2 linked regions of the Myxococcus xanthus genome follow. The protein of the gene in region 1 binds, or shares a complex with, the protein of each later gene. Links are inferred from orthologs where the notes say so. Each region holds a gene or a part of one and is shown on either strand. Other genes may lie near its edges.

The links.
Region 2: the proteins of BHS09_RS25955 (region 1) and grxC are in contact, whole or in part, in an NMR structure (PDB 1QFN), measured with the Escherichia coli proteins. The link is inferred for Myxococcus xanthus from one-to-one orthologs.

The regions. Positions count from the first base shown.
Region 1 is NZ_CP017174.1:6,393,366-6,400,833, forward strand. Bases 2,735-5,808 are described here. They hold BHS09_RS25955 (ribonucleoside-diphosphate reductase subunit alpha), read left to right. Parts: upstream 2,735-3,050; coding sequence 3,051-5,567; downstream 5,568-5,808. Other genes in these bases: BHS09_RS25960 (ribonucleotide-diphosphate reductase subunit beta), read left to right, coding at 5,644-5,808. Also shown: BHS09_RS25945 (methyltransferase domain-containing protein), read right to left, coding at 1-1,671; BHS09_RS25950 (IF-2 protein), read left to right, coding at 1,659-2,612; more of BHS09_RS25960, read left to right, coding at 5,809-6,654; BHS09_RS39530 (transposase domain-containing protein), read right to left, coding at 6,901-7,203; tnpC (IS66 family transposase), read right to left, coding at 7,193-7,468. UniProt on the Escherichia coli protein: Provides the precursors necessary for DNA synthesis. Catalyzes the biosynthesis of deoxyribonucleotides from the corresponding ribonucleotides.
Region 2 is NZ_CP017174.1:6,185,280-6,190,420, forward strand. Bases 1-2,944 are described here. They hold grxC (glutaredoxin 3), read left to right. Parts: upstream 1-1,315; coding sequence 1,316-1,573; downstream 1,574-2,944. Other genes in these bases: groL (chaperonin GroEL), read left to right, coding at 1-1,164; BHS09_RS25140 (hypothetical protein), read left to right, coding at 1,671-2,075; BHS09_RS25145 (hypothetical protein), read left to right, coding at 2,163-2,944. Also shown: more of BHS09_RS25145, read left to right, coding at 2,945-3,212; BHS09_RS25150 (sigma 54-interacting transcriptional regulator), read left to right, coding at 3,284-4,663; BHS09_RS25155 (hypothetical protein), read left to right, coding at 4,705-5,141. UniProt on the Escherichia coli protein: The disulfide bond functions as an electron carrier in the glutathione-dependent synthesis of deoxyribonucleotides by the enzyme ribonucleotide reductase.

The DNA of each region.
Region 1 (7,468 bases):
GCGCTCCGCTTCAAGCGCCTCCAGCCGCTGCGAGGCCTGATGAAGCGACTCCTCCCACTTCTGCGCCGTGGCCCGCGCGGAAGCCTCCGCGTGCGTCAGGGCCTCCACCTCCTGGCCCAGGCGGGACTGCGACTCGCGAGCGGCGGCCAGCTCCGTCTCCAGGCCCCGGACCTCCGCCTGAAGCGACTCCAGCCGCGACTCCGCGTCCTTCCGAGCCCCCTCCGCCGAGGCCGTCCGCTGCCGCGCGTCCACCAGCTCCCGAGCCGTGCGCGCCAGCTCCGCGTCCTTCACGGAGACGGCGGCGCCCGCGTCCCGGGACGTCTCCGCCGCCCGCGCCGCTTCGGCCTTCAGGTGCTCCACGGCCGCCAGGGCCGCCGAGTACTGCTCCGCGATGCGCAGCTCCCGCTCGCGCGCGGCCTCCGCGGCACGCCGGCGGTCCTCGGACTGCTCCACGGCGCGCTCGGCCCCCAGCCGGTCCCGCTCACGCTCGATGCGCAGCGTAGACTGCTCCTCCTGGAGATCCCGCACCTGCGTATACGCCTGCGTCAGCCGCTCGCGAGCCTCCTCTAGAGAAGCCGCCGTCTCCTCCCGGCGAGCGCGCTCCAGCCGCAGGGACTCCTGCGCCGCCAACACCTGTACGCCCGCGTCCGCCTGGGCACGCTGCGCGGCCTCCACCTCCAGCCGCTGCGCCGCCAGCCGCCGGTCCGCGTCGGCCAGCCGCTCCTGCGCCACCTGGAGCTCCAGCTCGCGGCGCCGCAGCTTCCCGGACAGGTCGTCCCGCTCGCGCTGTGCCTCCTGGCTGCCCCGCGCCTGCTCCAACTGCGCGGTGAGCCGAGCCACCTCATCACGGGCCGTCTCCAAGGAGGGACGCAGCGACGCCGCCTCCGCCTCCCGGTCCGTCAGCTCCGCGCGGAGCTTCGTCAGCGACTCCTTCAGCCGGCCGCTGCGCTCCTCCCACGACTTCGCGCGAGCCACCACCTCATCGAGCTTGCCGCGCGTGAAGGCCAGCGGCTCGGGAGGCAGCTGCACCCAGGTCGGGTCCACCACGCGCGCCGGGTCCTGCCCCGCCACCACCAGGAAGTAGGCGGCCTCGCTGTGATTCACCAGGGTGCCGTCCACCTGGAGCCCTTCGCCCCGCTCGAAGGCGAGCTGGTAGCCCAGCACCGGGGACTGCGTGGCCACCTCCACATTGGCGAAGTGGACCGACAGGGCGTCCAGCAGCTGACCATAGGTGGGCGGCACACCCTCCTCGGCCTCCAGCAACTGGGGCAACGCGAGCCCCGCGACGTTGCGCAGGCCGCCCACGAGGAAGCCCTGCTTCGTCACCAGCCGCGCCAGCTCCGCCAGCAGCTCCGGCGCCTTCACGTACGGCGCCAGGTCCGCGACCAGCACCACATCGAAGCTGCCCGACTCGAAGTCGTCGTAGACGTTGGCCCGGAAGCGCAAGGCGGGACCGCCGTGCGCCTTTTGCGCGGCCTCGACCGCCGCTACATCCCTGTCGCACGACACGACTGCGCGCGCGCCTCTCTCCACGAGGAAGCGTGCGCTCTCGCCCCCGGTGGAGGCGACCGCATCGACTTCCAGGACCCGTCGACGGGCGAAGAGGCTCTCCGCGAAAATGTAGCGGGGCAGCAGTTCGCTGGGCCCCAAGCGGCGGAATGTGTGGTGCATCGGTGTGTTCGGGAGTGGGAGTATACCCCCGGGCAGGCGCGCCCCAAGTTAAGCGCCGGGGCTGGAAATGGGCCTCGCGCTCGCACGTCAGGAGGGCAGGCGACATGAACGGAACGGCACAACAGGGATTCGGCTATCGGGCGCGGCGTACCTTCACGCGGCTCCTCATCTTCACTCTCATCCTGGGCCTGGGCGGCGTGGTCGTCTTTCTCCTCTCCCAGCTCAACGCGCGCACCTTCACCCTGGCCCTCCATGACGGGCAGCTGGTGGTGATGAAGGGCCGCAACGCCCCCATGGGCGCGGTCCCCTACCGGACCGGGGACCCGCGGCTGGCGGACGCCTATGCGCCGGTCGCCATCGAAGGCCAGGACGTCTCGGCCCTCCTGACGCGCAAGTTCACCGACCGGGACGAGCTGGACCAGGCCCTGTTCCCCGTCCTGGAGGGACTGGCCCGCCCGCGCATCGCGTCGGACGAGCCGGCCCGGGTCGACCAGGGCCTCTACTACCTCCGGCGCGCGGAGAAGCTCTCCGGCATCACCGAGGAGCAGCGCCTGACGCTCCAGAAGCACATGGTGGACGTGGCCTACTACCAGGCCCGGCAGAAGCTGGAGGACGCCCGCCGGCTGGTCAGCGAGGCCCTCACCCAGCTCAAGCTGGCCGCGGAGAGCCAGAGCCGCCACGCGCGCAGCGCCAACCAGATGCTGTCCGCCGTGGCCCCGCCGGCCCGCGAGTTGGAGGATTCGCTGCGGCGGGCCGTGCACACCCTCAGCGGGCCCCAGGTGGCCCCCCAGACGCCGCCCCAGGCCGCGCCGCAGCCCGCCCCCACCGCGCCGCCCCCGGCCCCCACGCCGCAGCCAGAGACCACCGGGGAGGCCCTGGACGAGGCCCCCCAGGCCCCCACCGGGACGGATGCGGGCGGTGTGGTTCCAACCCCTCCGTAGGGCCCTTTCTGACCGTCCACGGTGGATTCCAGGAGGCCCACACTCCACGTTCCTGGGAGGGGTCACCGACTGTTCACCGAACGACTGCGAGATCGTCTCGGAGATCGATCATAGATTGCACGGGCCATGCCGGGCCGAGCACTAGATCTCGCGTTGACAGGTTGGGTACCCCCCCATAGCTTGTGGCTGGTCGATGGCGCCCCACCAGCCGATGTGGCTGAGAGCGGGGAAGAGGAGGGATTGTGGGTTTCTTGCACACAGCATCGGTTTGGCCCATAAATCCCTCCAGACACACCGTCGATTCCAGCCGCTAGCCCCGTCCCGCCGGAACGGGACTTACCTGAACAATTTTCCAGTAACGTGGTGGGGAACCCCGCTTCCCTGGACAGGCCTCGTGTCTGCCCGAAGCGCCCTGCTTTTGTCTGGAGTGAGCCGCTCGTGAACTTCGATACGCCCGTGAAGCCGTCCGCCAACATGTCTGTCCCGCCCGTCTCCTCCGGTCCGTCCACGCCGGCGACGACGCCCGCGCCGACGGGCGCCGCTGCCTCGGGCGCGGTTGCTTCCGAGCCCACGGCGGGCGACTTCAGCGCGACCTCCATGCGGGTGCGCAAGCGCAACGGCGGCGCGGAGACGGTGGACCTCAACAAGATTGTCCGCGCCGTGGGCCGCTCCTGCGTGGGCCTGCCCCGCGTGGACGCGATGCGCGTGGCCACGAAGACCATCTCCGGCCTGTATGACGGCGCGACGACGCGCGAGCTGGACAGCCTCTCCATCCAGACGGCCGCCGCCCTCATCGTCGAGGAGCCCGAGTACGGCCGTCTCTCCGCGCGCCTGCTGGCCACCTTCATCCAGAAGGAGGTCAGCAACCAGGACATCCACTCCTTCAGCCAGTCCGTGGCCGCGGGCCACAAGCACGGGCTGATCGCGGATCGGCTGCTCCAGTTCGTCCAGGCCAACGCGCGCAAGCTCAACGCGGCCATCGACCCATCGCGCAACGACCTCTTCGAGTACTTCGGCCTGCGCACCGTCTACGACAGGTACCTGCTGAAGAACCCGCAGACGCGCGAGGTGCTGGAGACGCCGCAGGAGTTCTTCCTCCGCGTGGCCAGCGCGCTCAGCGGCGACAATGTGAATGAGGCCATCGAGCTGTACCGGCTGTTCAGCTCGCTGGAGTACCTGCCCAGCTCCCCCACCCTGTTCAACTCGGGCACGCGCCACGAGCAGCTTTCGAGCTGCTTCCTGCTGGACTCGCCCGCGGACGAGCTGGACGCCATCTACAAGAAGTATTCGGACATCGCGATGCTGTCGAAGTTCTCCGGCGGCATCGGCGTGGCGTACCACCGGGTGCGCGCGCGCGGCTCGCTCATCAAGTCCACCAACGGGCACTCCAACGGCATCGTCCCCTGGCTGAAGACGCTGGACGCCTCCGTGGCGGCGGTGAACCAGGGCGGCAAGCGCAAGGGCGCGTGCTGCGTGTACCTGGAGACGTGGCACGCGGACATCGAGGACTTCCTCGAGCTGCGTGAGAACACCGGCGACGACGCGCGCCGCACGCACAACCTGAACCTGGCCAACTGGGTGCCGGACCTCTTCATGAAGCGCGTGGAGGCGGACGGCGACTGGAGCCTGTTCGACCCGAAGGGCGTCCCCCACCTCACGGACCTGTACGGCGACGCCTTCGAGCAGGCCTACGCGAAGGCAGAGGCCGACGGACTGGCCATGCGCAAGGTGAAGGCGCGTGACCTCTACGCCCGGATGATGAAGTGCCTGGCGCAGACGGGTAACGGCTGGATGACCTTCAAGGACATCAGCAACCGCAAGAGCAACCAGACGGGCAAGGACGGCAACGTCATCCACCTGTCCAACCTGTGCACCGAAATCCTGGAGGTGACGAGCCAGGGTGAGACGGCGGTGTGCAACCTGGGCTCGTTGAACCTGAGCCGGATGCTGGTGAACGGGAAGTTCGACTTCGAGCGGCTGCGCGCCAACGCCCAGCTCGCGATGCGGCAGCTCGACCGCGTCATCGACCTGAACTACTACCCCATCCCCACGGCGGCTTCGTCCAACAAGCGCTGGCGCCCGGTGGGCCTGGGCCTGATGGGCCTCCAGGACGTCTTCTTCCAGCTCAAGCTGGCCTTCGACTCGGCGGAGGCGCGTGCGCTCTCCAAGAAGATTTCGGAGGAGATCTACTTCGCGGCGCTGACCACGTCCTGCGAGCTGGCCGAGCAGTACGGCGCCCACGAGTCCTTCCAGGAGACGCGGGCGGCCAAGGGCGAGCTCCAGTTCGACCACTGGGGCGTGGTGCCCGAGGACACGGCGCGCTGGGACGCGCTGCGCCAGCGCATCATGAAGCACGGCCTGCGCAACTCGCTGATGATTGCGATTGCCCCCACGGCGACGATTGCCTCCATCGTCGGCTGCTACGAGTGCATCGAGCCGCAGGTGTCCAACCTGTTCAAGCGCGAGACGCTGTCGGGTGACTTCCTCCAGGTGAACCGCTACCTGGTGCGCGACCTCCAGGCGTTGGGGCTGTGGAACGAGAACATCCGCAACCGCATCAAGATGGCGGAAGGCAGCGTGCAGGACATCACCGAGCTGCCGGAGAACCTCCGCGCGGTGTACCGCACGGCGTGGGAGCTGCCGATGCGCTCGCTGCTGGACATGGGCGCGGACCGAGGGGCGTTCATCGACCAGAGCCAGTCGCTCAACCTGTTCGTCGAGACGCCGAACATCGGGAAGCTGTCCTCGATGTACTTCTACGCGTGGCAGAAGGGCCTGAAGACGACGTACTACCTGCGCTCGCGTCCGGCGACGCGGATTGCCAAGGCCACGGTGGGCGCGGGTGGTGGCGCCAGCATGGCGTCCGCGGCCCCTGCCCCGGTGGCGAAGGCGACCGAGGCCGAGGCGGTGGCCTGCTCGCTGGAGAACCCGGAAGCGTGCGAGGCCTGCCAGTAGGCATTGAGACGCTGACGGTTTCGCAGTTGGAAGAACGTTTGAGTTACCGCGCCGCAGCGCGAGGAGCACGGAAGCAATGCTGTTGAACCCTGGCCTGAATCTCACGCTGCGCCCGATGGCGTATCCGCAGTTCTTCGAGATGTACCGGAACGCCATCAAGAACACCTGGACCGTGGAGGAGGTCGACTTCTCCACGGACCTGGTGGACCTGCGCTCGAAGATGACGGACGCGGAGCGCCACCTCATCCACCGGCTGGTGGCGTTCTTCGCGACGGGTGACAGCATCGTCGGCAACAACCTGGTGCTGAACCTCTACAAGCACCTGAACGCCCCTGAGGCGCGGATGTACCTGTCGCGCCAGCTCTACGAGGAGGCGCTGCACGTCCAGTTCTACCTGACGCTGCTGGACACCTACGTTCCGGACCCGGCGGAGCGGGCGATGGCCTTCGCGGCCGTCGACAACATCCCCTCCATCCAGCGCAAGGCGCAGTTCTGCATGAAGTGGATGGACAGCATCCAGGGGATGGACACGCTGCAGACGAAGCAGGACCGGCGCCAGTTCCTGCTGAACCTCATCTGCTTCGCGGGCTGCATCGAGGGCCTCTTCTTCTTCGCGGCCTTCGCCTACGTGTACTTCCTGCGCAGCAAGGGTCTGCTGAACGGCCTGGCGGCGGGCACCAACTGGGTGTTCCGGGACGAGAGCGCGCACATGGCGTTCGCGTTCGAGTCCATCCAGGTGGCGCGCAAGGAGGAGCCGGACCTCTTCGACGCGCAGATGGAGCGCGACGTGGTGGCCATGCTCCGCGAGGCCGTGGAGTGCGAGACGCAGTTCGCGCAGGACCTGCTGAGCGGCGGCGTGATGGGCCTGTCCGTGCAGGACATGCGCGGCTACCTGGAGTACGTGGCGGACCAGCGGCTCCAGATGCTGGGCATGTCGCCGGTGTTCGGCACGAAGAACCCGCTGCACTTCATGGACCTGCAGGACGTGCAGGAGCTCACGAACTTCTTCGAGCGCCGCGTGTCCTCGTACCAGGTGGCCGTGGGTGTTGGCGCGGCCACGGACGTCGTGCTCGACGCGGCGTTCTGAGCGGCTGTGTGTTGTGTCCCGGGGCGCGGTTTACGCGCCCCGGTTGAGGTCAGCGCGCGGAGGGGTCACCAGAACTTCCACCATGGGCGCTTCGGAGCCTCGGCCCCCCCTGATCCGGCGCCTGGATGGTTGCTCAACAGGGCCACCCTTCCTCCATTGCTTCCGGCGCCGTAACCGTCCGGCCAGTGACGTGGCGTGAGCAGTTGCAGCCGGATGAGAACCGTGGTCGGCGCACGCCGCGAGGATTCAGAGACTGGGCTGGAGGCGCGAGTCGGGCGGGTCGGCGGCGCGTCGCCGCTTCCACTCGTGGGGCAGCAGCTCACCAATGCGCGAGTTGGGGTACGTCTGCACGCGCAGCAAGACGTCCTCAAGGTATGCCTCGGGGTTGACTTGGTTGGCCTCACAGGTGGCCACCAGCGCGTAAAGGCCCGCGAGATTCTCCCCCGCGACCTCGTGGCCGACGAAGAGGAATTTCTTCCGGCCCAGGGCCGCCTTCCTCAGCGCCGATTCCGAGCGGTTGTTGTCGAGAGGAAGGCGCTCATTCTCCACGAAGCGGGTGAGGGCCTCCCACTGCTTGAGGGCGTAGGAAATGGGAAATGGCCTGGCCCAGCGGACTCTTGGGCGGGTGCCGCGGCGCCTGCGTTTCAAGCCAGGCATGCAGTTGCGCGATGACGGGGGCGATGTGGAGTTGACGCAGTCCGCGGAGCGCGGCCGTGCGAACCAAGTCCGCGTCGCGTGCCTGGGCTTCCACCCGGTAGAGATCGAGGATGAAATCCAGGGCTTCACGCGCTTCGGGCGCGGTGGCCAGCGCGTC
Region 2 (5,141 bases), 210 kb from region 1 along the record:
GACGCGATGGAGAAGGTGGGCAAGGAAGGCGTCATCACCGTCGAAGAGGCCAAGGGCCTGGAGACGACGCTGGACGTGGTCGAGGGCATGCAGTTCGACCGCGGCTACCTGTCCCCGTACTTCGTGACGGACCCGGAGCGCATGGAGGCGGCGCTCAACGACGCGCTCATCCTCATCAACGAGAAGAAGATCTCCTCGATGAAGGACCTCCTGCCCATCCTGGAGCAGGTCGCCCGCGCCGGTAAGCCCCTGCTCATCATCGCCGAGGACATCGAGGGCGAGGCCCTGGCCACCCTGGTGGTCAACAAGATCCGCGGCGTGCTGAACGTGTGCGCGGTGAAGGCGCCGGGCTTCGGTGACCGCCGCAAGGCCATGCTCGAGGACATCGCCACCCTGACGGGCGGCAAGATGATCGCCGAGGACCTGGGCATCAAGCTGGACACCATCACCCTCCAGGACCTGGGCCGCGCGAAGCGCCTCACGGTGGACAAGGACAACACCACCATCGTGGACGGTGCTGGCAGCCAGCAGGAGATCGAGGCGCGCGTGAAGCAGATCCGCGCCCAGATTGAAGAGACCTCCAGCGACTACGACCGCGAGAAGCTCCAGGAGCGCCTGGCGAAGCTCGTGGGCGGCGTGGCCGTCATCAACGTCGGCGCGGCCACCGAGACGGAGATGAAGGAGAAGAAGGCCCGCGTCGAGGACGCGCTCAACGCGACCCGCGCGGCCGTGGAAGAGGGCGTCGTCCCTGGCGGCGGCGTGGCCTACATCCGCTGCCTCAAGGCGCTGGAAGGCCTGCAGCTGACCGGTGGTGAGAAGTTCGGCGTGGACATCATCCGCCGCGCGGTCGAGGAGCCCCTCCGCCAGATCGTCGGCAACGGCGGCCTGGAGGGCAGCGTGGTGGTGAACAAGGTCAAGGAGTCCTCCGGTCCGTTCGGCTTCAACGCCGCCACGGGCACCTACGAGGACCTGCTGGCCGCCGGCGTCATCGACCCGGCCAAGGTCAGCCGCACCGCGCTGCAGAACGCGGCGTCCGTGTCCTCGCTGATGCTCACCACCGAGGCCATGGTGGCGGAGCGTCCGAAGGAGGAGAAGGACCTCCCCGCCGGCGGTGGCATGGGCGGGATGGGTGGCATGGGCGGCATGGGCGGCATGGGCATGTAGTCCGCCCCTCACCCCGGCATCCGTCCGGGGTGACGTCCTGAACGCGGCCTCCGGCTCCCTCATGGGGACCCGGAGGCCGTCGTCTTTGCGGGCTGGGTGGCGACGCGCCTTCCCGGCCCTTACTTTGGTGAATACGAAGGAGGAGACACCCGTGAAGCCCGTGAAGATTTTTACGACCACCTACTGTGGCTACTGCGTCCGCGCCAAGGACCTGCTCAAGCGCAAGGGCGTGGATTACGAAGAGGTGGATGTCACCGGAGACGACGACCTGCGCGCGAAGCTCGTGGAGATGAGCGGTGGTCAGCGCACCGTGCCGCAAATCTTCATCGGCGACACGCACGTCGGCGGCTACTCGGACTTGTCCCGCCTGGACACCGAGGGCCGCCTGGAGCCGATGCTCCAGGCCTGAGCACCCCAGGCAGGCGGCCAGGCGCCCCCGCCAAGGCTCCCGGCCTGCGGTGCATAGGTTTCTCCCCGTGGCACTTCACTCATCCACGGGAGGCGGCATGGCAGGCGAAGAGCGGCAGACGGGGACCCGGGACGAGCAGTACAACCTCATCAGCGTCCTGTATCACCTGCTCAAGGGTGCCTCGACCAGTGAGGCGTACATCCGGGATGCCGAGGAAAACGGCGACCCGGAGCTCGCCCAGTTCTTCCGCGATTGGCAGGAGGAGCAGCGAAACCTCGCCGAGCGGGCCAAGAATCTGCTCGGCGCCCGCATGGCGGGCGTCTCCAGGGCGGGCACCGGCCGCAAGCGCTCGGCCCAAGGAGGCAGGCGCGGCGCGGACTCGGTGGAGAAGCAACCCACCAACGCGAGCGTTGCCTCGGGCGGCAATGACACGACGCGTGACGCCGTGGACGAGGAGCTGATGGAGACCTTCCCCGCCAGCGACCCGCCAGCCCGCTACTGAGGCCCCATCCGGATTCCTGCGTCCTTCCGCGAGGGAGTGACGCAGGATTCTGGATTCTGGCCGAACGTTCGTCTTGTATGGGGGGTCGTGAAACACACCGTCCCCTTCCACTGCCCGCGCCTGGTGCTGCTGCTGGTGGCCATCCTGGCCGCGGCCTGCCGGAGCACGCCCTTCCAGGTGCGTGGCGCCGTGCCCGAATCGCTGGGCGCGTCCGCGGTGGTCGTCCAGCCCTTCGGCTTCCAGTGGGCGGAGCCTGACTGGCGCGCCGTGGAGTTGTCTCAGCGGCTGGTGAATGTGGCCCTGGCGCAGGCCGGTGACGCGGCCCTCTTCTTCGGCCCCACCGAGCTGCAGGTGGCGCGGCCCGGCGAGGAAGGCGGTAACGGGCTGACGCGCGCTGTGGTGGCGGCATTGGCCTCCTACGGCGTCCGGCCTGACGGGTTGATGGTCCTCCGCCCCTCGGCGGAGCAACGCATCCAGTCCGGTGAACGTGAACTGATTGACACCGAGGGCTACACGGTGGGCCAGAGCGCCACCGAGGTGGTGATGTACGTGGGCCGTGTCGAGGTCCTCCACCCCGCCACGCAAGAGGTGGTGCTGGAGGTCTTCGGGGAGGCCACCGTGAATCCCTACGCAGACATCCTTGATGAGGGCGCGGACCCGGCTCCGGAGCTGACGCGCCTCATGGAGGAGCTCACGCGCGAAGCACTCCGCGGCCTGTCGAGCCACCTGAAGCCACCCCGCGCGCCCGCCCCCGCGCTGGCCTCCTCCCTGGCGTGGGCGCCGTGGGACGTGCTCGACATGGCGGCGTGGATGCCCAAGGACAGCACAGACCTGGAATTGCCGCCGGGTCTGCAAGAAGCCGGGCAGGACCCGCGAAGCCTGCGCGTCCAGCGCCTGCGCTTCGCCAACCCGGACGCGGACACCGCGCTGCTGGAAACGCTGGCGTTGCGCCCCGGCGGCCTCTATGTGCGCGCCGCACCCGAGGGCGCGAAGCTCTCCGCGGGGGACCTGGTGCTCACGCTCGACGGCCGCCCTGCACTTCCCCAGACACTTGCCCGCGCACGGCTGGCGCTCGTGCCAGTCGAAGCGCGCGTTCAACAACCCTCAGGCAGGATTGTTCCACTCGTACTGCCTTGAGTTTTCCCGATGTGAAGAGGCTCGCGTCGGGCTTGCCCGCCCATGCGACTCGCACCTAAAGAGGACCCGATATGGATAGGCCCGAGGTCACCCAGACCACTCAGACGGAGCAGGAAGGCCGCACCACCCGAATCCCCATCCCCGAATGGACGGTGGAGGTGGTTGCCGGACCTGACAAGGGCAAGAAGGTGAAGACGCAAGACGGACTGGTCCGCGTGGGCTCCGACAGCGCCTGCGACCTGGTCCTCACCGACGCCACGGTGAGCCGCCGCCACCTGGAGGTGGAGCGCACCTCGCGCGGGCTGATGCTGCGCGACACCGGCAGCCGCAACGGCACCTTCCTGGACGGCCGTCAGGTGGTGCAGGCCTACCTGACCAGCGGCGACAAGGTGGAGCTGGGTAAGACGAAGCTCTCCGTGAAGGTCGCCCCGCGTCCCACCGAGGTGGAGGTGGCGGGGGCGGAGTCCTTCGGCGCGCTGGTGGGCGCCTCGGAAAAGATGCGCTGGGTCTTCACGGAGCTGCGCCGCATCGCCCGCGAGGACATGAGCCTGCTCGTGGAGGGTGAGACGGGCACCGGCAAGGAGCTGGCGGCGCGCGCGGTGCACCAGCACTCGGCGCGGCGCCACGGCCCCTTCAAGGTCGTGGACTGCAACCTCATCTCCGAGGAGAAGGCCGAGCGCGAGCTCTTCGGCGGCCTGCGCGCGGGTGACGGCGAGGACCGCGAGGCCCGGGGCGTCTTCGAAGCGGCCCGGGGCGGCACCCTCTTCATGGACGAGGTGGGCGAGCTGCCGCTGCCCGTGCAGGGAAAGCTGCTGCGCGTGCTGGAGACGCGCGAGGTGCCGTCGCTGGACGGCCAGCCGGTGGCGGTGGACGTGCGCGTCATCGCCTCCACCCACCGGAACCTGGAAGAGGACGTGCGCCAGGGCCGCTTCCGCGCGGACCTGTACTTCCGGCTCGCGGTGGCGCGCGTGCGCCTGCCGCCCCTGCGCACCCGGCGGGACGATTTGCCCGCGCTAGCCCAGGCCCTGGCCCAGACGCTGCGCGCCAGCATCACCCTCACGCCCCAGACGCTGGCCCTCTTCGAGGGCTATGAGTGGCCGGGCAACGTGCGCGAGCTGCGCAACGTGCTGGAGCGCGGCGCCCTCATGGAGGAGACGGGCAACAGCAGCTGGCTGGACTTCCTCGCCCAGCCCTCGCGACGCGCGGAGGGACAGGCCCCCACCACCCAGGTGGCCACGCTGGTGGGCACCCTGCCCTACCACGAGGCCAAGGACAGGGTGCTGGCCGACTTCGAGCGCCTGTATTTCGCCGAGGTCATGAAAACCGTGGGCTTCGACATGAAGGCCGCGGAGCAGCGCACCGGCCTGTCCATGCAGAGCCTTTATCGCCTTTTGAAAAAGAACGGGCTTCGGCTCAAGGACCTCAAGAACGCCGAGGGCCTGGAGAAGTAAAGAAGTCCGCACGCAGGTCCACCTCTAGGGAGAACAACCGCATGTTGCGTCGTGTTGCCGTAGCCTCCGTCGTCTTCACTGCCGCTTGCGCCGGCCAGCAGAAGCCCGCAGCCCAGGCCGGACAGCCCACGTCGACCGAGGAGCGTGTCCGCATCACCAACCAGCCCCCGTTCGACCTGGTGAATTGCTTCCCGCGCGAGCTCCAGCTTCCGGAGCAGGCGAGCCAGGGCGTCGTGCTGGGCGCGCTACTCACCACGCGTCCCCAGGTGATGGAGTGCCTGGTGGACCCGAAGCACCGGGGCGCGGAGAAGAGCACCACGGTGGAGGTCAAGACGACCGTCACGGAGCAGGGCGGCTCGCACGCCGTCACCGGGACGAACCTCACCCCGGAAGGCCAGGCCTGCATCCAGAAGGTGGTGGACACCCAGGTGAAGTTGTCCGCGCTGCCCAAGGGCGCGCAGCCGGTGGAGGCGGCCAT